Regions from separate parts of the Bradyrhizobium sp. 172 genome, predicted to be linked through region 4. Evidence: predicted binding sites of a transcription regulator. Region 4 holds the regulator's gene; each other region holds the start of a gene.
What was found. Region 4 encodes PhoB, which activates phosphate uptake and scavenging genes when phosphate is short. Its sites were predicted from a motif close to TGTCATNNANCTGTCAT; they were not measured.
Positions count from the first base shown of each region.

Region 1: IVB07_RS21705 (RNA degradosome polyphosphate kinase) is a predicted target of PhoB. The motif match lies at 3,141-3,157, and genes of this name have one in related genera.
Region 2: IVB07_RS13470 (YbhN family protein) is a predicted target of PhoB. The motif match lies at 2,172-2,188, and genes of this name have one in related genera.
Region 3: phnF (phosphonate metabolism transcriptional regulator PhnF) is a predicted target of PhoB. The motif match lies at 2,187-2,203, and genes of this name have one in related genera.

Region 1 is NZ_CP064701.1:4,474,376-4,480,285, reverse strand. It holds gene ppx (exopolyphosphatase) at 1-859, opposite strand, end outside; gene IVB07_RS21705 (RNA degradosome polyphosphate kinase) at 875-3,067, opposite strand; gene IVB07_RS21700 (DnaA/Hda family protein) at 3,196-3,873, opposite strand; gene IVB07_RS21695 (CDP-alcohol phosphatidyltransferase family protein) at 3,966-4,508, opposite strand; gene purM (phosphoribosylformylglycinamidine cyclo-ligase) at 4,664-5,737, shown strand; gene purN (phosphoribosylglycinamide formyltransferase) at 5,752-5,910, shown strand, end outside.
Region 2 is NZ_CP064701.1:2,840,465-2,846,374, reverse strand. It holds gene IVB07_RS13480 (MFS transporter) at 1-1,284, opposite strand, end outside; gene IVB07_RS13475 (ferritin-like domain-containing protein) at 1,439-1,945, opposite strand; gene IVB07_RS13470 (YbhN family protein) at 2,359-3,441, shown strand; gene IVB07_RS13465 (hypothetical protein) at 3,596-5,548, shown strand; gene IVB07_RS13460 (hypothetical protein) at 5,576-5,782, opposite strand; gene IVB07_RS13455 (MFS transporter) at 5,846-5,910, shown strand, end outside.
Region 3 is NZ_CP064701.1:685,088-690,997, reverse strand. It holds gene IVB07_RS03145 (carbon-phosphorus lyase complex subunit PhnI) at 1-1,038, opposite strand, end outside; gene phnH (phosphonate C-P lyase system protein PhnH) at 1,041-1,649, opposite strand; gene phnG (phosphonate C-P lyase system protein PhnG) at 1,654-2,118, opposite strand; gene phnF (phosphonate metabolism transcriptional regulator PhnF) at 2,237-2,968, shown strand; gene phnE (phosphonate ABC transporter, permease protein PhnE) at 3,133-3,969, opposite strand; gene phnE (phosphonate ABC transporter, permease protein PhnE) at 3,966-4,850, opposite strand; gene phnD (phosphonate ABC transporter substrate-binding protein) at 4,927-5,862, opposite strand.
Region 4 is NZ_CP064701.1:7,667,999-7,673,908, forward strand. It holds gene argF (ornithine carbamoyltransferase) at 1-560, opposite strand, end outside; gene IVB07_RS36360 (aspartate aminotransferase family protein) at 560-1,762, opposite strand; gene IVB07_RS36365 (GcrA family cell cycle regulator) at 2,218-2,730, shown strand; gene phoB (phosphate regulon transcriptional regulator PhoB) at 2,969-3,676, opposite strand; gene phoU (phosphate signaling complex protein PhoU) at 3,699-4,415, opposite strand; gene pstB (phosphate ABC transporter ATP-binding protein PstB) at 4,426-5,247, opposite strand; gene pstA (phosphate ABC transporter permease PstA) at 5,244-5,910, opposite strand, start outside.

The DNA of each region.
Region 1 (5,910 bases), 3.2 Mb from region 4:
CGATGGTCTTCGGCTTCGCCACCCGGATGATGTGCTCGAGCACCAGCGCCGCATAGGTGAGGAGCGGACGCCGGGCATCGGCGACGATCTCGATGTCGGCGAGCATGCCGGCGGCCGCAAGCCGGCGGAGACGACGCGAGAAATCGAGCGCCTCGGCCGCCGAAATCGAATAGCCGTGCATCACCTGCAGCGGATAGCCGCTCTGGATGATGTGGATGCGCGCAAGCGCGCGCCAGGTGCCGCCGACCGCGTAGAAGCTGCGGCTGCTCCCCGCCTTGAGCTGCGGCACCCCATCGAGCGCTTCGCGCACGATGCGGTCGGCGCGTTTCAGGGATTTATGCGCGAGGTCCTGCAGCGCGAGGCCGCCGAGCGGCAGCGTCACGCCGCTGCGCACGGTGTTTTTGCGCACGTCGATCAGTTCGAGCGAGCCGCCGCCGAGGTCGCCGACGATGCCGTCAGGATGATGGATGCCGGAGATCACGCCAAGCGCCGACAGCCGCGCCTCGCGCGGGCCCGACAGGATCTCGATCTTCACCGCGCAGATGCGCTCGGCTTTCGCGATGAAGTCGGCGCCGTTGGAGGCATCACGGCAGGCGGCGGTCGCAATCGCAAACACCCGCCCGACCTGCATGACCCGGCACAGCGCATGGAAGCGCTTGAGCGAGGTCAGCGCCTTGTCGACGGCGTCGGGCGCAAGCAGTCCCGTGCTCTGCACTTCGCGCCCGAGGCCGCACAGCGTCTTCTCGTTGAAGATGGGAATGAGGCTCCGCGTCAGTCCCTCGTAGACGACGAGACGGACCGAGTTGGAGCCGATGTCGATGACCGCGACGCTCGAGCCGCGCTTGCGCGGCCGCTTCACGTCGACGATCCCGGATCAGGATTGATGACGTTCATTACGGCGCGTGAGGCGGCGCGGCGAGGATTCCTTGAGCGACTTACCACGGCCAGACAGACTCGGATTTGTCATGAAGTAGTTGTGGACGTTGAAAGGCTCCTCGCCCTTCGCGGTCTTCATACGCGTTGAGGACCCGTCCGGCAACAATTGCCAGCTCTGTTCATTGTCCTTGAGATTCGCGACCATGATCTGTTCGAGAACCTGCTGATGCACCGTGGGATTCTGCAGCGGACACAGCACCTCGACGCGGCGGTCGAGGTTGCGCGGCATCATGTCGGCTGAGGAGATATACACAGCCGCTTTCGCGCTCGGCAGGCCCTGGCCCATGCCGAAGCAGTAAATTCGGCCGTGTTCGAGGAATCGTCCGATGATCGACTTGACGCGGATGTTCTCCGACAAGCCGGGAATGCCGGGACGCAGGCAGCAGATACCGCGCACCACGAGTTCGACCTGCACGCCGGCCTGTGAGGCCTCGTAGAGCGCGTCGATGATGTCGGGGTCGACCAGCGCGTTCATTTTCATCCAGATCGCAGCAGGCCGGCCGTGCCGCGCATGCGCGGTCTCGCCCTGGATGTGCTCGATGATGCGCTTGCGCAAGGTCAGCGGAGACACCGCCATCTTTTCCAGATCGCTCGGCGCAGCGTAGCCGGTGATGAAGTTGAACACGCGCGCGGCGTCGCGGCCGATGGTCGGCTCCGAGGTGAAGTAGGAGAGGTCGGTGTAGATGCGCGCGGTCACCGGGTGGTAATTGCCGGTGCCGGTGTGGACGTAGGTCGTGAGGCTGCCGCCCTCGCGCCGCACCACCATCGAGAGTTTCGCGTGGGTCTTCAGTTCGAGGAAGCCGTAGACGACCTGCACGCCGGCGCGTTCGAGGTCGCGCGCCCAGCGGATGTTGGCCTCCTCGTCGAAGCGGGCCTTCAGCTCGATCAGCGCGGTGACGGATTTGCCGGCTTCGGCGGCTTCCACGAGCGCGCGCACGATCGGCGAGTTGCTGGAGGTGCGGTAGAGCGTCTGCTTGATGGCGACGACGTCGGGGTCGCGCGTCGCCTGCTGGAGAAACTGCACCACGACGTCGAAGGATTCGTAGGGGTGATGGACGACGAGGTCCTTCTGCCGGATCGCAGCGAAGATGTCGCCGCCTTGCTCGCGCACGCGCTCGGGATGGCGCGGCACGTAAGGGGTGAATTCGAGATCGGGCCGGTCAAGGCGGGTGAGCTGCGAGAGCTCGTTCATGGCGAGCACGCCATCGACCAGGAACACCTCGTCGTCGGCGGTCGACAGCGCGTGCTGCACGAAACTGCGCAGCTGCTCCGGCATCTTGGCGTCGATCTCGAGTCGGATCACCGAACCGCGGCGGCGGCGCTTCAGCGCGGTCTCGAACAGGCGGACGAGATCCTCGGCCTCTTCCTCGATTTCGAGTTCGGAGTCGCGGAGGACGCGGAAGGCGCCCTGGCCGTGAAGATTGTAGCCGGGGAACAGGCGGTTGATGAACAGCGCGGTGGCCTGCTCCAGCGAGATCAGCCGGACGACCTTGCCGTCAGCCGGCAGACGGATGAAGCGGTCGATCTTGCCGGGCATGCGGATCAGCGCGTTCATCTGCTTGCCGTCGGCGGCGCGCGTGAGCTGGAGCGCGATGGTGAAGCCGAGGCTCGGAATGAACGGGAAGGGGTGGGCCGGGTCGATCGCGAGCGGCGTCAGCAGCGGGAACACGTTGCTGAGGAAGTAGTCCTCGACCCAGGTTCGTTCCGCCTTGGTGACCTCCTTGCCCTCGACCAGCACGATACCCTCGTCGGCGAGCGTGCCGCGCAGGTCGCGCCAGATTGCCTGCTGGTCGGAGGCAAGCTGCGAGACGGTCCGGTTGATGAGCGCGAGCTGCTCGGACGGGGTCAGACCGTCGGGGCTGCGCTCAGCAATACCCTCGCGCACCTGGGCCTTGATGCCGGCGACGCGGACCATGAAGAACTCGTCGAGGTTATTCGCTGAAATCGACAGGAATCGCACCCTCTCCAGCATGGGGTGGCTGGGATTGACCGATTCCTCCAGGACGCGGCGGTTGAAGTGCAGCCAGGAAAGCTCGCGATTGATGAACCGCTCGGGGCTCGATGCGATCGCCGGCGGGCCTTCGGCTTCCGGGGCTTTTTCTTTAACTTCAACAGCTTGCGCAGAATCCATCAGAAGTCGGTCCATCCAGTTCGCCCCAATTTGCGACTTACGCGCAAAACCCGCGGGAGCATGTGTTAGAGCGATGACGTTTCGATGACATTGATGTTCCGCCGCCCGGCCGCGTCAACCCGCCTTGGTCAGACATCCCGGAGCAGCTCGGCCGCCAAGGCCCGGGTGACGGGGCGGCCGAGGCGCAAGGCCTCGCTGTCCAGCAGGTCCACAGCCCGTCGGGCGGCGGCCGAGGACCGCTCCAGGCGAGTGGCGAGGTAGCTGACCACGCTCTCGTCCACCGCGAGCTGGCGGTCGGCGCAGAACTTGACGATCAGGCCGCGGAAGAGCTGGTCGTCGGGCGGCAGCAGCGAGACAACGGGGACGGCGCGGAGCCGCGAGCGCAGGTCGGCGAGCTCGATCTCGAGAGACGCGGGCACCTCGCGTCCGGTGAAGAGGACGTAGGCGCCGTCCTCGCGGGCCAGATTCATCAGATGGAACAGGGCGCGCTCGTCGAATTCCCTGGCTTTGGGATCCTCGACCACCAGCGCGCCGGTGGCGAGCGCAGCCGGGACGGCCTCGGCGGTCAGCCCATTGGCCGTGGTCGAGCGGGCGCCTGAAGCCTCGGCCCAGATCGCGGCGAGATGGCTCTTGCCGCTTCCTTCCGGGCCGGCCAGCCACATGATTCGGTTCGGCCATTCCGGCCAGGCGTCGATGAGGGCAAGACCGGCGGCGTTGACGGGGCCTTCGAGGAAATTGTCCCGGCTCAGGCTCTCCGCATGCGGAAGCGAAAACGCCAACTGTCGGGGATGAACGCGGCTTGGCACGCTTGCTTTGCTCCGTGCCGGCGTGCCGGCTTCGTTTGACGAGATGCGACCTAATCGAGCGGGAGTTGGCCTTTTACGGGGCCGCTCCCAACTCACTTGGCCTCGATCGTGCTCATGTGCCGCAACCATTCGACAAGATAGAGCGACACGGAGGAGAGCGTGAAGACCGTGACGAGGCCCATCAGGATTATATCATAAGGACCGGGTTTGAAGCCGAAGGCGAGGGCGGCCAGCACCAGCGCCGCGAACGCCACTTGGGCCACAGTGTTGAGCTTGGATACCTTTGAGGGCTTCATCTCCACAGGTCGGTCGAACAGCCACGATATGATCACGGCGGCGACGATCATGATGTCGCGCGAGACCACCAGGATGACGATCCAGCGCGGAATCGCGCCCCAGATGCCGAGCGCCATGTAGATCGAGACCAGCAGCGCCTTGTCGGCGAGCGGGTCGAGCAAGGCGCCGAGCTCGCTCGTCATGTTGAAGCGCTTGGCAAGGAAGCCGTCGACCGCGTCGCTGATACCGGCGATCAGGAATACGGCGAACGCCACCTCCATTTGGCTCGACACGATGGCCCAGACGATGATCGGGACCAGCATGATGCGGCCCAAAGTAATGATGTTCGGTATACTCACACGGCGCTTCCCGGCACCCGGCCTGACCTCGAATTCGGCCCTTTGGAGGCTGAACCGGTTGATATCTCTACATAGTATACGGCGGCGCGCCATGCGAGCCATTGCGCGTCCCCGGAATTCGACGTAACCAGCCGCAAACCCACTGGAAATCGGGCATGACCGACCGCAAAAACGGCCTCACTTACGCCGATTCAGGCGTCGATATCGATGCGGGCAACCGCTTGGTCGACCTGATCAAGCCGATGGTGCGCGCCACCGCACGGCCCGGCGCCGACGCCGAAATCGGCGGATTCGGCGGCCTGTTCGATCTCAAGGCGGCCGGTTTCAAGGATCCCATCCTGGTGGCCGCGACCGATGGCGTCGGCACCAAGGTCAAGATCGCGATCGAGACCGGCCTGCATGGCGGGATCGGCATCGACCTCGTCGCCATGAGTGTCAACGACCTCGTGGTGCAGGGCGCCGAGCCGCTGTTCTTCCTCGACTATTTTGCCTGCGGGAAGCTCGATCCGGAGGCGACCGCGTCGATCGTCGCCGGTGTCGCCGAAGGCTGCCGCGAATCCGGCTGCGCCCTGATCGGTGGCGAGACGGCCGAGATGCCCGGCCTCTACAAAGACGGCGACTACGACCTCGGCGGCTTTGCCGTCGGCGCCGCGGAGCGGGGCACGCTCTTGCCGCGCAAGGACATCGCCGCCGGCGATGCCGTGATCGGGCTCGCTTCGTCGGGCGTGCACTCCAACGGTTTCTCGCTGGTGCGCAAGATCGTGGAACAATCCGGCCTCGGCTTCGGGGCGCAGGCGCCGTTTGCGCCCGTCATGACGCTGGGCGGCGCGTTGCTGACGCCGACGCGTCTCTACGTCAAATCCTGCCTGCGCGCGATCCGCGAGACCGGCGCGGTGAAGGGGCTTGCCCACATCACCGGCGGCGGCTTTACCGACAACATTCCGCGCGTGCTGCCGAAGCATCTCGGCGTCGGTATCGATCTGGCGCGCCTGCCAGTGCTGCCGGTGTTCAAATGGCTGGCCGCGCAGGCCGGCATCGCCGAGCTCGAAATGCTGCGGACCTTCAATTGTGGGATCGGCATGATCGCGATTGTCGAGCCGGACAAGGTCGAAGAGGTCGTGGAGATCTTCACTGACGCCGGTGAGACCGTGGCACAGCTCGGTAGCGTGATCCTGGCCGAGGGCGAGCACCGCGTCGTCTATAACGGCCATCTCGACCTGGCGCTGTAATGACCGGCGCTGTAATGAAACGCCGCGTCGCCATCCTGATTTCCGGCCGTGGCTCCAACATGGCTGCGCTGATCAAGGGCGCGGCCGCGCCGGATTTTCCGGCGGAGATTTCGCTCGTCATCTCGAACAAGGCCGATGCGCTGGGGCTGGAAAGGGCCAAAGCGAGCGGCGTG
Region 2 (5,910 bases), 3.3 Mb from region 4:
CAGCGCAACGCCGAGCACGCTGCCTGTCTGCCGCGTCGCGTTCAGGACGCCCGCCGCGATGCCGGAGCGTGCCTTCTCGACGCTGCCCAGCAAGGTCGAGGTCAGCGGCGGCACCAGCAGCCCAAGCCCGCTGCTGATCGCGATCATCTGCGCAAAGATCGCCCAATAGCTTGTGCCGGCCTCGATCCACAGCAGGCCGAGACAGCCGAGCGCCGAGACGCAGGCGCCGACGACGATGGTCGGGCACGACCCGATGCGCTCGGCGAGACGCGGCGCCAGCAGATTGACCGGCAGCACCACCGCCATCATCGGTACGAAGGCGAGACCGGTCCACCACGCCGACAGGCCGTTGATCCTCTGGAAGTAAAGACTGAGCACGAAGATCAGCCCGTAAATCGCGACGTTCACGAGCAGGCCGACGAGCGCGGTCAGGCTGAACAGCCGGTGATCGAACAGGGACAGGGGCAGCATCGGCTGCGTCGCGCGGCTCTCGCGCCAGACGAACAGCACCGCCAGGAGAGCGGCTGAAGCGAACGCCGCGAGCACAGCCGGATGCTGCCAGCCAAGCGCGCCCCCCTCGATGATCGCGCCGGCGAGCGCCCCCAGCGCACCAATTGCCGCGAGCTGGCCGGGTAGATCGATCTCGCGTGAGGGCGCGCGCGTGGTCTCGGTCGCATAGCGCCAACTCAGCCAAAGGCCGATGAGGCCGATCGGAAGGTTGACGAGAAAGATCGCGCGCCAGCCGACCAGCGTGATCAGCGCGCCGCCGACGAAGGGGCCCGCGGTGAGCGCGAGGCTCGCACCGGCCGCCCAGATCGCGACGGCGCGGCCGCGCTCGCGGTCGTCCGGATAGGCATGATTGAGCAGGGCAAGAGAATTCGGCACCAGGATCGCCGCCGCCAGGCCTTGGACCAGCCGCGCCCCAATCAGCACGGTCGCATTGGGCGACAACGCACAGGCGAGCGATGCGGCGGTGAAGATTGCGAAGCCCGCCATGAAGACGCGCTTGGCGCCGATGCGGTCGCCGAGCGCGCCGGCCGTCAGGATGAAGGCGGCAAACGCAATGGTGTAGGCGCTGACAACCCATTGCAGCTCAGCGACGCCGCCGCCGCCGCCGAGGGTCCTGCCCATCGCGTCGAGCGCGGTGTTGACGATGGTGACGTCAAGTTGCACCACGCCATAACCAAGGCTCATCGCGGCAAGGGTGAGGGACGTCGCAAGCCGGGAGCCGGAATGCGGCACGCCGGCTTCGAAGGCTTCGTATCTTGCGGTGCTTACTCGCATGCTGGCATCTCGGTTGCAGCCCCATGCGAACAATACGCTTCCAGCCCCTCGTCATGTTACGACAAGGATCGAATGATGGATGCGGGACGGATGCGTCATGTTCGAGCGTCGCGCGGATGACCGCGCGACGCTCTATATAAGCTACGCCTGGCCCTCAGCTCGCCGCGCGCAGATTCACCTTGCTCTCGGCGATCATGGTCAGCTTCTTGTCGGTCGCCTTCTCTTCTTCCAACGTCTTGGCGAGCACGCTGGCGCAGTCGTTGCGGCCGAGTTGCTTGGCCCAGGCGATCAGGCTGCCGTAGCGGACGATCTCGTAATGCTCCGCCGCCTGTGCCGCGTTGATCAGCGCGGCGTCGAGCACCGCCTTGTCGGCGACTTCGCCGGCGGTCTCGTCGGCTTCCTCGATGATGCCGTCGATCGCGGGGCAATCGACCGCCTTCACCTGCGCACCGTGCATCTTGAACACTTCCTCGAGGCGCTTGACGTGCTCCCTGGTTTCTTCGAGGTGCGTCAAAAAGCCCTGCTTCAGCTGCGGATCGGTCGCCTTATCCGCCATTTTCGGCAGAGCCTTGGTGAGCTGCTGCTCGGCGTAATAGATGTCCTGGAGCTGATGCACGAACAGGTCGTTCATGGTCTTGATGTCTTTTGTGAACAATCCCATCGGTCCGATCCTCTCGGGTTGTGGGAACACGGAGGCACCGGCTCGTAGGAAGCCGGCTATTCCGCCATGTTCGATTGCTGATGGGGCACTAACCAGCGCACGGCATCGTCGTTCCAAAAAGCCCGCATCCCTTGCGCTGGAACAATGCCGGCCATGCAGGGTCTGAGACTATGTCACGGACGGACGCGACCGGTGCCACGACTCATATGCTTAACGCGCGTCCGATGTGAACCGCGTATGACAAAGTAGCTGGTCCAAGGCAGAACCTATCCTTGTCAAGGGCTGCACAAGTCACTGTTTTTGCCTTAAGTGAGCTACATCATGCCTAGCGATCCAAGCCCACATCGGGCACTGATCGCATCCGACCGGCCAATGTCTGGCCTGGTCGGTCTTGCCCCCCGCCGGGAGGATGAATGCACGGACTGCTGACCGCGCTGAAGCGCGGCTTCAAGAGATGGATCGGCTGGCGGCGACTCGGCGTTGCGGCGAGCGTCTTCATCATCGCGTTCGCGATCACCACGCTGGTGCGGACGCTCAAGGGCATCGACACCGGGGTCATCTTGACCGCGTTGACCGAAATCCCCCGCGGCAATATCGGGCTGGCGGCGATCTGCGTATGCTTCGCGTTCTGTACGCTGACCTTCTACGACTTTTTTGCACTGCGAACGATCGGCAAGAGGCACGTGCCTTATCGCATAGCAGCGCTCTCCAGCTTCACGTCCTATTCGATCGGCCACAATATCGGCGCCACCGTCTTCACCGGCGGCGCGATCCGCTTCCGGATCTATTCGGATTACGGGCTGAATGCGATCGACGTCGCAAAAATCTGCTTCCTGTCGGGCCTGACCTTCTGGCTCGGTAACATCTTCGTGCTCTCGATCGGCATGGCCATCCATCCGGATGCCGCCTCCTACATGGATCAGCTGCCGTCGTCGATCAACCGGCTGATTGCGATCGGCGGCCTCGCCTCGATCGGCGCCTATCTGGTCTGGCTGTGCATGGGCGAGAAGCGCCGCGAGCTCGGCCAGAAAGGCTGGAAGGTGGTGCTGCCGTCAGCGCCGCTGACGTTGGTGCAGATCCTGATCGGCGTCGTCGATCTCGGATTCTGCGCGCTGGCGATGTACCTTCTGGTGCCGGCCACTCCGCAGATCGATTTCCTGTCGCTCTCCGTGGTGTTCATTTTGGCGACATTGCTCGGCTTCGCCAGCCATGCTCCCGGCTCGCTCGGCGTGTTCGACGCCGCCATGCTGGTGGCGCTGCCCGAATTCGGCCGCGAGCAGCTTCTGGCCACGCTCCTCGTCTTCCGCATCCTCTATTTCGTGATCCCGTTCGGTCTTGCCATCTCCATCATGGGCGCACGCGAGCTCTGGATGAATGTGGTGGAGCCCTGGCAGGAGCGCCGACGGCTGGCGGAGGCCTGCGCGCAGGCCAACCTGCCCAAGCAGGTGGCAGCGATGGAGCGCGAGCGTTCGCTGCGGCAGGCCAGCAAACGCTGAGCGTGATCCGGACAAGTGCGAAGTGGTTTTCCGAAAAGATCATGCTCCCACGATAGTCCGCTAGACGCCGGCCGGCAAAACCGTCAGACCAATGTTGCAGGCGGAGAGCAGCTCTCTTATTTCCGCCTCAACTTTGCCGTTGAAGACGCGGGCCATGATCCCTTTATTCCATCGCCGTTTCCTCGCCGGTGCCCTGCTGCTCGCCGGGCTCCTCACCGCCTTCCCGCCGGAGCGGGCGGCCACGCAGGACGCGGGCGCCATGCAGATCAGCTGGGAGGTGCGCAACCGCTTCCGGCTGTTCCGCGAAGAGCGCGACTTCCTGCTCCATGTCGAGAACGCGCGTAACCGCAGCATCCTCGCCGCCGAGCAATCGCTGGAGCTCCAGAGCGAGGGCCGCGGCTGGGCCCGCAACATGGTCAACCGGCTCTGCATCGACCTCCAAGGCCGGGTCAACCAGCCCTGCACCCGCGACAACACCAAGGAAAACTATCTCACCCCCCTCGACCATCCCGTCACTGTGCGCCTCGCCGGCGCGGTGCCGGTCGGCGCCACCTGCGCCTGGTCGTTCGACGACGGCGACGGGCCGCAACAATCCACCTTCGACTGCGCCGAGCCGATCAATCTGAGGGTCCGCTACGGCAAGCAGACGGTCGCAAGCGTCGATGTCTCCTCCGGCTCCAATCCGACCCAGCGGGTCCAGACCGAGATCCAGGTCCGGGACATCTTCGTCGCTGGCCTCGGAGACAGCATCGCCTCGGGCGAAGGCAATCCGGACCGGCCGCTGGCGCTGTCGGACGAAGGTTTTTGCTTCCGGTCCTATCTCGGCACCGCCGGCGCGCAGTATTACCGGCCGAGCCGCGCCGGCTTCAAGGGCGGCCGCGCCTGCGAAGCGCCGGATACGCTTGCCAACTGGCAGCGCTACAGCGCGCTCTGGTTCAACTCGCCCTGCCACCGATCGCTCTACAGCTACCAGGCCCGCACCGCGCTGGCGCTCGCGGTACGCTACACCCACGTCGCGGTGACCTTTCTGCCGCTCGCCTGCACCGGCGCCAGCATCAGCGACGGGCTGCTCGGCTCGCAACGCGCCCGCGAATGCCCGCCCGGCAAGACGGGCGTCTGCAACATCAGCGTGAACGCGCAGGTCGCCGAGCTGCGCGAGGCGCTGACCGCCGCCAGGAAACGCCAGCCAGAGCGCACGCTCGACCTCGTGCTGCTCTCGGTCGGCGCCAACGACGTCTATTTCTCCGGCCTCGTCGCCGACGTGATCGTCGAGACAGCAACCGAGCGCGCGATATTCCGCCGCTCCGGCGTGATGGCGAGCGTCGATGATTCCCGCGATGCGCTGGCGCGCGAACTGCCGCAGAATTTCGTCAAGCTGCGCGAGGCGCTGAAGCCGCTGGTCGGCGGCGACCTCTCGCATGTGGTCTACGTCTCCTATGCCAACCCGGCGCTCGCCGATGGCGGCGTGCCCTGCCGCGGCGGCCGCGCCGGCTTCGACATTCATCCGTCCTTCAACGCCGATCCGCAGCGCCTCGCCCGCGTCTCGACCTTCGTCGACACTGAATTCCTGCCGCAACTCAAGGGGCTCGCCACCTGCACCCGCGGCGCGCTGTGCCGCGATCCCGAGGCCGACCGCATGACCTTCGTGGATTCGCATCAGGCGGCGTTCGCCGATCACGGCTTCTGCGCGCATTCGGGCAACGATCCCGAATTCGACCGCACCTGCTTTGCCGAGAACGGCCAGAGCTTCAATCCTGACATCGTGAGCGCGGCGAGCCAGCCGATGCTGTGCGGCCGCGGCGCCTCCGAATTCCGCGCCTATTTGCCGCGCGCGCGGTGGATCCGCGACGCCAACGACAGCTATTTCGCCGCGATGACCTATCCGCAAGGCCTGCCGGCGGCGAGCCAGCCGACCGACATTCATGACGCGACCTGGGGCGTGCTCTCCGCCGTCTATGGCGGCGCCGTGCATCCGAGCGCCGAAGGCCACGCCGCGATGGCGGACGCGGCACTGCCGGCCGCAAGCGCCGTGCTGGGGCTGGATGCGGCACCGCCGGGCGTGACACGCGGGCTGCTCGCGCCGCTGCTGCCGGGCGCGCGGCAGTAGACGCGCGCAGCCTCTACCCGCACACTGTCATCGCCCGCACAGGCGGGCGATCCAGTACTCCGTGAGACGTGATTGAATCGAGACGTCGCGGCGTACTGGATTCCCCGCCTTCGCGGGGAATGACAACGGCGTGCGTGGTGCGATCGGGTTCGCCATCACCTCAGTCGTTCCTCCCACCTGCCGTTCCATCAATCCAAAAGCAGCATCGATCGATACTGCCTTGAACTTGGACACTTTGCCGCGCGCACCTCTAGGAGTCGCAGTGGGGAAACGTTTCGAGTTCTAAGGAGGCGCGTCATGAGCGCAGTGATGTCCGCAGCGGATGTGAGAAGGTCTCGCGTCAGGCTGTTCATCGTGACCAT
Region 3 (5,910 bases), 1.2 Mb from region 4:
CAACAGGCCGAGCTCAGACTGGAAGTCGACATAATGCGGTAGCTTCAGATGCTCGACGAAGCCGGTAGCCTGGACGTTGTCCGAATGCGACATCACGAATTCTTCGTCTTGCGCGGGGGCGAGTGCCTCTTCGCCGAGCTCGCGCGCACGCAACGCGCGGTCGACCAGCGCCATCGACATCGTCTTGCGCTCGCTCTGGCCGAAGGCGAGGCCATAGCCGCGGGTGAAGCACGGCGCCTCCGTCGCGGAGCCCTTGAACTGATTGACCATCTGACACTCGGTGAGCTCGATCGAGCCGAGCGGCACGGCGAAGCCGACGTCTTCCGCGGAGAATTCAACCTCGACCTCACCGAAGCGAATCTCGCCGGCGAAGGGATGGTTGCGGCCGTAGCCGCGCTGGGTGGAATAGCCCATCGCCAGCAGAAAACCTTCGTCGCCACGCGCGAGATTTTGCAGGCGCAGGTCACGATCGGCGGGAAAATTGAGCGGCTCGCGAGTGAGATCGCCGACGCTGGCGCCGTCCTCAGCCTGAGGCGAGGATTCGATCAGCCCGTCGCGGCCGAGGATGTCGGTCACCCGCGGGGTTGGCGCAGACGATGCTTCGGCCGTCGCCGGTGTCTCCGGCACAAAGCCCTCGGCGAGCGAGGGATCGAGCAGGCGGTGGGTATAGTCGAAGGTCGGGCCGAGGATCTGGCCGCCGGGAATGTCCTTGAAGGTCGAGGACACCCGCCGCCGTATCCGCATCGCGCCGGTCTCGACCGGCTCGCTGGCGCCGAAGCGGGGCAGCGTCGCGCGGAAGGCGCGGACCAGGAAGATCGCCTCGATCAGATCGCCGCGCGCCTGCTTGATGGCGAGCGCCGCGAGCTCGCGGTCATAGAGCGAGCCTTCGCTCATGACGCGGTCCACGGCGAGACCAAGCTGCTCGGAGATCTGGTCGAGCGAGATTTCCGGAACGCTTTGGTCGCCACGCCGCGCACTGGCGAGCAGGCGATGGGCGTTCTCGATGGCGCGTTCGCCGCCTTTGACTGCGACATACATGCTTAGCTTCCCCTGCTCACGATACGCGTGGTGCGCGGGATCGCAACCATGGCGTCATCGGCGACCAGCACCACATCGATACCGCGCGGAAACAGCGCCTCGTTAATACGAAGTCGCTCGAACACGTCGAACGGCTTGATCGACGCCTGGAGCGTGGCGACGCCGTCGATGCCGGGCCCGCGCAGCTCGAAGCTGCGTCCCGAATCGAGACTCTCGACCTGCAGGATCAACGTGGTCGACCGATCCGGATATTCGCTGGTGCCGAGCGCGAAGCGCTCCAGCGAAGGCAGCGCCCCGCCGTCGCTGATCAGCGCGAAGCTGGCGATGGAAGAATCCTGCACCACCGGCGCACCAGTATGGAATTTCAGCCATTTCACGACGTCGGAAGTCTCATGCATGCGCGCATCGAGCCAGAGCGGCGTGTCGTGATCGAACAGCGTCAGCGCGATCGCGGCCGTCCCGCGCATCATCACACGAGGCGCTCCTGATGTCGGCACGATGCGCTGCACCGATCCCGGCCGCGCCATCGCGTCCATGACCGAGCGAAAGGTCGATTGCGCCGACAAGACCTTATCGGCGAACCCCGGCGGCAGTTCCGCAATCGTGGTCATGATCTCACCCCTCACCGCGCACCATGGTGTAGAAATCAACCTTCGTCGCGGCGGTCTGGGCCGCCACCTGCTTGCGCCTGACCATCAGCTGCTCACGCAACGGCGCGATAATGTCCCGCTCCACCGCGGCGCCGAAATCGCTGGACTGCACCAGGGCATCGCACAGCGCGATCAGCCGCGCCTTCTCGCCGTCGCGGCCGAGCGTGTAGCCGAAACCGACCTCGCCGCTCGCAAGCCGCACCGCGGCGCGCGACACCGTGGCTTCACCGAGGTTGAACGGCGCACCATCGCCGCCGACCCGGCCGCGCAGCATGACGAGGCCGTTTTCCGGCGCGCGCAGATCCTGATGCGCCGGCAAAGCGAGAGCGTGGAGGCGAGCGGCGATCTCGCCCGCCTCCGCGTGCGCCAGCACGGACATTGCGGCCTTGCGCTGGGCTTGCTGATTATTGTGCTGGGTCACCGCATCCACCGACTTCTCTGCAGAACTTGCCGAATCCAAGTTGTCTATGATACTAGACAACTTGATACGGGAGCGCCATGACTGTTTCGTGACAAAGGCGTGATTTCTGGAGTAGCTTCCCGGCCACATGAGCATGCAGGACACAGCCTCCTCCGGCGTCGCGTTGTGGCGCCTCGTTGCCGACGGCATCGAGCGCGGCATCGCCGACGGCCGCTTTGCGGCGGGCGACAAGCTGCCGGGCGAGGTGGAGATCGCCGAAACCTATCGCGTCAACCGCCACACCGTGCGACGCGCGCTGGCCGCGCTTGCCGAGCGCGGCATCGTGCGGGCAGAACGCGGCAGCGGAACCTATGTCGAGGCGCAGAAGCTCGCTTATCCACTGCGCTCGCGGACCCGTTTCTCCGAGATCGTCGGCGCGGACGGCCGCGAACCGCATGGCCGGCTGATCGAGGCGTCCGCTGACGTTGCGACCCGCGAACTCGCGCGGGAGCTTGGCCTCAAGACCGGCGCACCGCTGGTCCGGATCGAGGCGATGCGCCTCGCCGACCGCACGCCGATCTGTGTCTCCACGACGTGGCTATCGGCACAGCTATTCCCCGCTGCGGGCGACGTCTTTGCCGCGACCCGCTCGATGACGAAATTGCTCGAGCATTACGGCGTCCGGGACTATCGCCGCGGCGCGACCCGGATCACCGCCGGTATCGTCGACGCAACCGACGCCGCACGGCTCGATCTGGCGCTGGGACGGCCGATCCTGGTGGTCGACGCCACCGATCACGATCTCGACGGCAAGCCGCTGGTCACCAAGCATTCGCGCTTTGCGGCGGAGCGGGTGGAATTTCTGGTGGAGAACGGGTGAACTGGCTGCCCTCTGCCCCTCTCCCCTTGCGGGAGAGGGTGGCTCGCCGCGCTAGCGGCGAGACGGGTGAGGGGTTGCCTCCGCGCACTGATCTGAATTGAGGATGCAGACCCCTCATCCGGCGCTTCGCGCCACCTTCTCCCACAAGGGGAGAAGGAAGAAGGTTACGCCACCGCCCGCCGCCCGATAATCGCAAAACGCAATTTGCCCGAAACGAAATCGATCGCGGCGACTGCGACCAGGATCATCAGGATCAGGAACGACACCTTCTGCCATTCCAGCACGCGGATCTGCTCGGCGAGCTGGAGGCCGATGCCGCCGGCGCCGACGATGCCGATGATGGTGGCCGAGCGCGTATTCGACTCGATGAAATAGAGCACCTGCCCGGCAATCACGGGCAGGACCTGCGGCAGCAGGCCGAAGCGAATCTCGTGCAGCGCGCTACCGCCGGAGGCGCGGATGCCCTCGACCTGCTTCTGGTCGGCGCCCTCGATCGCCTCCGAGAACAGTTTTCCAAACGCGCCGAAATCCGACACGGCAATAGCGAGCACGCCGGCAAACGGGCCGAGCCCGACCACGTTGATCCACACCAGCGCCCAGATCAGCGTGTCGACTCCGCGGATTGAATCCAGGAAGCGCCGCAAAATCCTCGACGGCACCACATTGCGCGCGGCAAGAAGACTGACCGGCAGCGCGAAGACCGCGGCCAGCGTCGTGCCGAGCAGCGCAATCGACAGCGTCTCGCCCAGCGCCTTCAGATAGACCGGCAGCGACGAGCCGGGATCCGGCGGGATCATCATCAGGCTGATCCAACCGAGCTGGCTGAGCCCCGCGAACAACCGCGACGGCGAGAAGTCGAGATCGATGAGGCCATAAATCAGAACCGCGAGCGCCGCGACGATCATCGCCGGCATCGGGAGCCGCGCCGAAGCCGGCCGGTCGAACACATCAGGGTAGCGCGCGCGAAGCGCTGATGTGTCAATGTCCTGCGGCCCCGTCACGTCCGCGCCTCCTTGCCGAACAGGCGGCCGCGCAGCCAGCCGGTGCTGATGTCGATAATGAAAACCGTGACGATGATGGTGAGCAGGATGGCGCTGACGTCCGAGTAGTAGAACTTGCGGATGGCGACGACGAGCTCCTGGCCGATGCCGCCGGCACCGACGAAGCCCATCACGGAGGCCTCGCGGACGTTGATCTCGAAACGCAGCAGCGCGTAGCTGGCATAGCCCGCCGTGACCTGCGGCAGGATGGCGAAGCGCATGCAGGACAGCCAGCTCGCGCCGGTCGAGCGGACGCCTTCGACCGGTTTCATGTCGGCGTTCTCGACGATCTCCGAGAACAGCTTTCCAAGCGCGCCGGTGGAGTGAATCGCGATCGCCAGCACGCCCGCCATCGGCCCCAGCCCGAAGGCGATCACGAAGATCAGGGCAAACACGATGCCGGGGACCGTGCGGGCGAATTCGAGCAGGCGCCGCACGACGAAGCGCAACCACGGCGCGGGCGAGGTGTTTTCAGCCGCAAAGAAGTTCAGGCAAAACGCAAAAGTCGCGCCGATCAGCGTGCCGACATAGGAGATCAGCAAAGTCTCGCCCAGCATCCTCAGCCATTTGCGCCAGCCCCACAGCCACTCGCCGACATCGGTCCAGACCCGCTGGCCGGTGTCGAGTGTGAGGATGCGGTCGAAATAGCTGATGAAGTTGCCAAAGTGGGCGAACAGCGTGCGCAGATTCACTTCAGCGCCGATCGCGGCCAGACACAGTGCTGCGGCGAAGATCACGGCTCCAGACAGGATTCGGAGCCGCTTGCGCGCCACCGCCTGGCGATAGGCGGCGTTGAGCACGGCGAGCTGTTGCTCGGGGAGGATCGAAACCGCGACGGTCATCTTGGCCAGGAAAATGGTCAATCAAAGAGAAAGAGCCGGGTCCATCGACCCGGCTCCAGTGGCATCGTCCCGAAACTCAGGACGCCTTCTTCTTACGCAGCGCATCGACGAACTTGATCAGCTCGATCGTGCCATCCCAATCCTTGGTGGTCGCGGGATGAAAACCCTTCTTCTGGCCGTCCTGGAGGCGATGGAACGCAGCCTTGTCCTTGGCCGGCGCGTCGAAGAACGCCTTGGCGATGGCGGCCTTGGCCTCTTCCGGCAGGTCAGAATTGTAGGCATAGGGGCCGTTGATGATCGGCGCCGACTTGTGGATGATGCGGAAATCATCCTTCTTCATCGCCGAGCCATCGGCATTCTTCAGCATGCCCTTGGTCAGCATCTGCGCTAATGTCGAGTCGTTGTCGCTGGTCCACTGGTTGGCCGCGACGTCGACCGTGCCCTGCGCCAGCGCCAGGATCGCGTTCTCGTGGCTTCCGGTGAAGACGACCTTGCTGAAATAGGTGTCGGCGTCCGCGATGCCCATCTTGTCGAGCTCGAAGCGCGGCACGTTGTTGCCGGAGGTCGAGTTCGGGTCGACCAGGCCGAGGTTCTTGCCCTTGAGCTGGTCGATGCTCTTGTAGGCGCTGCTCGCCTTGACGAAGAACACCGAGTAATAACCGGTGGAGCCGTCGGAGTTGATGTCGTTGGCGAAGGCGTCGGTCTTGACGCCGGTCAGGCGGGCGCGGGCGAACGAGGCCGAGCCGTAGCTCGCGATGTGAATGTTGCCGGCACGCTGGCCTTCGATTACGGCAGCGTAGTCGTTGGCGATGCGCAGCGTGACTTTCACGCCCAATTCCCTGGAGAGATAGCTCATGAACGGCGCCCAGCGCTCGGTCACGCCCGAGGCGTTTTCCGCCGGAATGACCGCGAAGGTCAGCTCGGGATATTTGGCTTTCCAGTCTTCGGCGGAGGCCGAAGTCGTCAACGCGAGCGCGGCGGCGCCGGCGAGAATCAATCTGCGAGTAATCATGATAGCCTCTTCATTGGTTGAGGTCGGTTGACGCAAAATTGGTAAGTC
Region 4 (5,910 bases):
GCGACATTGAGCTGGAACTTGAAGCGCTCGGCGGCGTGCGCCCAGGAGGCGAGCACGTTGTTGTCGTCGCCGGTCCAGGCCACGGTCTTGCCCTCGATCGGGCCGCGATGTTCCTCGTAGGTCATGAGGTCCGCCATCACCTGGCAGGGATGCGAGCGGCGCGTCAGGCCGTTGATGACGGGCACGGTGGCGTTCGCTGCAAGCTCCAGCAGGGCATCGTGATTGAGGATGCGGATCATGATGGCGTCGACATAGCGCGACAGCACGCGCGCGGTGTCGGCGATGGTCTCGCCGCGGCCGAGCTGCATTTCGGCGCCGGTGAGCATGATGGGCTCGCCGCCGAGCTGGCGCATGGCGACGTCGAAAGACACCCGCGTCCGCGTCGAGGGGCGCTCGAAGATCATCGCCAGGGTCTTGCCTTCGAGCGGCCTGACCGGCTGATGCGCCTTCTGCTTCGCCTTCATCGCGGAGGACGCAGCGAGCATGCGCTTGAGCTCCGACAGCGGCAGCTCGTTGATATCGAGGAAGTGCTTCGGTGTTTTATCGGGCGACTTGCTCATCAGCTTGCCGCCCGCTTGTTGCCGGACAACGCGGTGCAGGCGCGCTCGAGCCGCCCGACGCTGTCCTCGATCTCGGCTTCGGTGACGATCAAAGGCGGCAGGAAACGCACGACATTGTCGCCGGCACCGACGGTGAGCAGCTTTTGGTCGCGCAAGGCTGCAACGAGATCGCGGGAGGGCACCACGGCCTTGATGCCGATCAGGAGGCCCTCGCCGCGCACTTCGCTGACGACATCGCCGTGACGGTCGATCACGGAGGCGAGCTTCTGCTTGAGCAGCAGCGACATCCTCTGCACGTGGTCGAAGAAGCCGGGCTTGAGCATGACGTCGAGCACGGCGTTCGCAGCCGCGATCGCGAGCGGATTGCCCCCGAAGGTCGAGCCGTGCGAGCCCGGCGTCATGCCGGACGCCGCTTCGGCGGTCGCAAGGCAGGCGCCGATCGGGAAGCCGCCGCCGAGCGCCTTGGCCAGCGACATCACGTCGGGTTCGACGCCAAGGCGGCGGTACGCGAACAGATCGCCGGTGCGGCCCATGCCGGTCTGCACCTCGTCGAAGGCGAGCAACAGACCCTTCTCGTCGCAGAGCTGGCGCAACGCCCTCAGGAAGGCGGGCGTTGCCGAACGCACACCGCCCTCGCCCTGGATCGGCTCGATCAGGATGCCGGCGGTCTGCGGACCGATTGCCTTTTTCACGGCATCGAGATCGCCATGCGCAACCTGGTCGAAGCCCTCCATCGGAGGGCCGAAACCTTCGAGATATTTTGCCGATCCCGTTGCGGCCAGCGTCGCCAGCGTGCGGCCATGGAAGGCGCCTTCGAAGGTGATCATGCGATAGCGGTCGGGATGACCCTTTGCGGCGTGATAACGGCGCACGACCTTGATCACGCATTCCAGCGCTTCGGCGCCGGAATTGCAGAAGAACACGAAATCCGCGAAACTTTCATTGCACAGGCGCGCGGCGAGCTTTTCGCCGTCCGGGCTCTGGAACAGATTCGACATGTGCCAGAGCTTGGTGGCCTGCTCCTGCAACGCCGCGACCAGCGCCGGATGGGCATGGCCGAGCGCATTCACCGCCACCCCGGAGGTGAAATCGAGATAGCGCTCGCCATTGGTCGCGATCAGCCAGCAGCCTTCGCCACGCTCGAAACCAAGGTCGGACCTGGCGAAAACGGGGAGCAAATGCGGCGCTGCGCTGTTAGTCATGATGGTCACTTGAATGTTGCGGACGGAGTGAGCGTGCATTGCGCAACGCACCATCGACCGGCCCGGAAAACGAAACGTGCCGCCTCTTGAGGGCGGCACGTGCGACTATCTTAGGCCTGGTGAAACGGGTGTCAATGCCGCCCGGAAAGCCTCGCGAAACGCTGAATCCGTAGTCTTGCGGTGCCGATTTAGAGGGATTTGGCCACGGAACATGTGGAAGCGAGTCGGCGGACTCTTGCGCGGGAGTCACGCCATATTGTAGCGTTTGGATTGTCAGATACGACATCTCGTGCAGTGGTTCTGATCTTTAAGTCCTTATGTACCGGCGTAAACGTTCGGGCGTTCAAGACGCGCCCGGCGAGCCTTAAGGGATTCTGGCGGCACGGGTTTTTGAAGGCTTAGGCATTCGCTGCGAGGCCCCAGGATGGCTGGCGCGCAGCGAGGGAAAGGGTGCAATGACGGTTTTGACCTGGTCCGATGATCGCGTCGAGCAGCTGAAAAAGCTCTGGGAGGCCGGACTTTCGGCCAGCCAGATCGCGGCGGAGCTCGGCAATGTGACCCGCAATGCCGTGATCGGCAAAGTGCACAGGCTCGGCCTTTCGGGCCGCGCCAAGAGCCCATCATCGGCAGCGCCGCGGCCGCGCAAGGCGCGCCCCGCGCAGCACATGATGCGGGTGAGCCGCCCGATCTCGCGCGGCAACACCGCGCTGGCGCAGGCCTTCGAGGTCGAGGCTGAGCCGGATCCGGTCACCTACGACAACGTGGTGCCGATGAGCCAGCGGCTGTCGCTGCTGGAATTGAACGAGGCGACCTGCCACTGGCCGGTCGGCGATCCCTCGAGCCCGGACTTCTTCTTCTGCGGTGGAAGGGCGCTGTCCGGACTGCCCTATTGCGCCCAGCACTCGCGCGTTGCGTACCAGCCCGCGTCGGATCGGCGCCGCGCACCGGTAAAGCCGGGTCCCCGTTAGTCGTCACGCGAAGACAGTTCAACAATTTCAGTGTCGTCCCGGCCTAGTGCGCAATTGCGCACGGGGGGCCGGGACCCATACTCCGAGCACGCAATAATCGTGCGGAAGGGGTCACTCCGAGTCTTCGCCAAACCACGTTCGGTGGTTATGGGTCCCGGATCAGCGCTCGCTTCGCTCGCTTGTCCGGGACGACGGCTGAGAATGCAGGGACAGCTCGCCAACAAACAAGCCTGCAACCCTACACCTGCTCCGCCTTCGCGAAGCGATCATCCAGCGCGTAGCCGGCGCCGCGGACGGTGCGGATCGGGTCCTGCTCGCGGCCGAGATTGAGCAGCTTGCGCAGGCGGCCGATATGCACGTCGACGGTGCGCTCGTCGATATAGATGTCGCGGCCCCAGACGCTGTCGAGCAGCTGCTCGCGCGAGAACACCCGTCCCGGATGCTCCAGGAAGAACTCCAGCAGGCGATATTCGGTCGGACCGAGATCGATCGGCCGGCCCGAGCGCGCCACGCGGCGCTTGTCACGGTCGAGCTCGATGTCGCCAAAAGCAAGGACGGTGGCGAGGCGCTCCGGGCTCGCGCGCCGCAGCAGGCCTTTCACGCGCGCCAGCAGCTCCGGCACCGAGAACGGCTTGACGATGTAATCGTCGGCGCCGGTCGCAAGACCCCGCACCCGCTCGCTCTCCTCGCCGCGCGCGGTGAGCATGATGATCGGGAGCTGCTTGGTCTCGGGACGGGTGCGAAGCCGCCGGCACAATTCGATGCCTGACAGGCCCGGCAGCATCCAGTCGAGCACGATCAGATCGGGGATGTGCTCCTTGAGGCGGGTGTCGGCGTCGTCGCCGCGCATCACCGTCTCGACGTCATAGCCGTCGCCTTCGAGGTTGTAGCGGAGAAGCTCGGTCAGGGCTTCCTCGTCCTCAACCACCATAATGCGTGCGCCCATCGGGTCGTCGCTCCTTAAGTCTTCAGGTGTTCGGTACCGTGTTGGCAAAGGTCGTCATGTCGCCCTTCGGCCGCTTGTCGGTGATCGCCTGGCCCTCGATCATGTAGAACACGGTCTCGGCGATATTGGTGGCGTGGTCGCCGATCCGCTCGATGTTCTTGGCGCAGAACATCAGATGGATGCAGAACGAGATATTGCGCGGATCCTCCATCATGTAGGTGAGGAGTTCGCGGAACAGCGAGGTGCAGATGGCGTCGACTTCCTCGTCGCCCTTCCACACCGCCATCGCCGCCGGCAAATCATGCGCGGCATAGGCGTCCAGCACCGACTTGACCTGCTGCTGCACGAGGTCGGTCATGTGCTCGAGGCCGCGGAACAGCTTGAGCGGATGGAAGTCCGTCTCCAGCGCCGCGACGCGCTTGCCCATGTTCTTGGCGAGGTCGCCGATGCGCTCGAGATCGGTCGCGACGCGCATGGCGCCGACGATCTCGCGCAGATCGACCGCCATCGGCTGGCGGCGGGCGATGGTGAGCACCGCACGCTCCTCGATGCGCTTCTGCAGCGCGTCGAGCTCGGTGTCGATGGCGACGACGCGCTGGCCGAGCGGGACGTCGCGGCGGATCAGCGCGTCGACGGACTCGACGATCATGCGCTCGGCGATGCCGCCCATCTCGGCGACCAGGCGAGTGAGTTCCTGGAGGTCGGTGTCGAAAGCCTTTGCGGTATGTTCAGAACCCATGTCGCGTCTCCTAGCCGAACCGGCCGGTGATGTAATCCTGCGTGCGCCGATCTGACGGCGACGTGAAGATCTTGCTGGTGTCGTCGAACTCTATCAGCTCGCCGAGATACATGAAGGCGGTCTTGTCGGAGACGCGCGCCGCCTGTTGCATGTTGTGGGTGACGATAGCGATCGTGTAATCCTCGGACAGCTCCTGGATCAGCTCCTCGACCTTGGCGGTCGAGATCGGGTCGAGCGCCGAACAGGGTTCGTCGAACAGGATCACCTCGGGCCGCACCGCGACGGTGCGGGCGATGCAGAGGCGCTGCTGCTGGCCGCCGGAGAGCGACAGGCCGGAGGCGTTGAGCTTGTCCTTGACCTCGTTCCACAGCGCGCCGCCGCGCAGCGCCTTCTCGACGCGGCCGTCCATCTCGGACTTCGAGATCTTCTCATAGAGACGGATGCCGAACGCGATGTTCTCGTAGATCGTCATCGGGAACGGCGTCGGCTTCTGGAACACCATGCCGACGCGGGCGCGCAGCAAATTGAGGTCCAGCCTGGGGTCGAGAATGTTGGTCTGATCGAGCATGAGCTGACCGGTGGCGCGCTGGCCGGGATAGAGGTCGTACATCCGGTTGAAGATGCGCAGCAGGGTCGACTTGCCGCAGCCCGACGGACCGATGAACGCCGTAACGCGGTTGGCGCCGAGCGTCAGGTTGATGTTCTTCAGCGCATGGTGCTCGCCGTAATAGAAGTCCAGGTTACGCACGGTCACCTTGGGGGGCGCCTCGGGCAGCACCGCCGCGTGCGGCAGTCCACCGGACGCGCTCATCGACACGGAAAGATCACTCATTTTGCGGTCCTCTCGGCGCCAAGGATGCGCGCGAAAATATTAAGGGCAAGAACGGTCAGGGTGATGAGCAGCGCCCCGCTCCAGGCCAACTGCTTCCAATAGGCATAGGGGCTCTGCACGAAGTTGTTGATGGTCACAGGCAGGTTCGCCATCGTCTTGTTCAGGCCGAGGCTGAAGAACTGGTTCGATAGCGCGGTGAACAGCAGCGGCGCGGTTTCACCGGCGACGCGAGCGGTCGCGAGCAGCACGCCGGTGATGAGACCCGATCGGGCAGCACGATAAGCGATCCGCTTGATCACCAGCGAACGCGGCAGGCCGAGCGCCGAGGCCGCCTCGCGCAACGCGTTCGGCACCAGCAGCAGCATGTCCTCGGTCGTGCGCAGCACCACCGGGATCACGATGACCGCGAGGGCGAGCGAGCCTGCGATCGCCGAGAAGCCGCGCATCGGCACCACCACGGCGCCGTAGATGAACAGGCCGATGATGATCGAGGGCGCCGAGAGCAGGATGTCGTTGATGAAGCGGATCACCGAGGTCAGCCGGTCATTGCGGCCGTATTCGGCGAGATAGGTGCCGGCGAACATACCGAGCGGCGCGCCGATGCCGACGCCGATCACGGTCATGATCAGCGAGCCGACGATGGCGTTGAGCAGACCGCCCTCG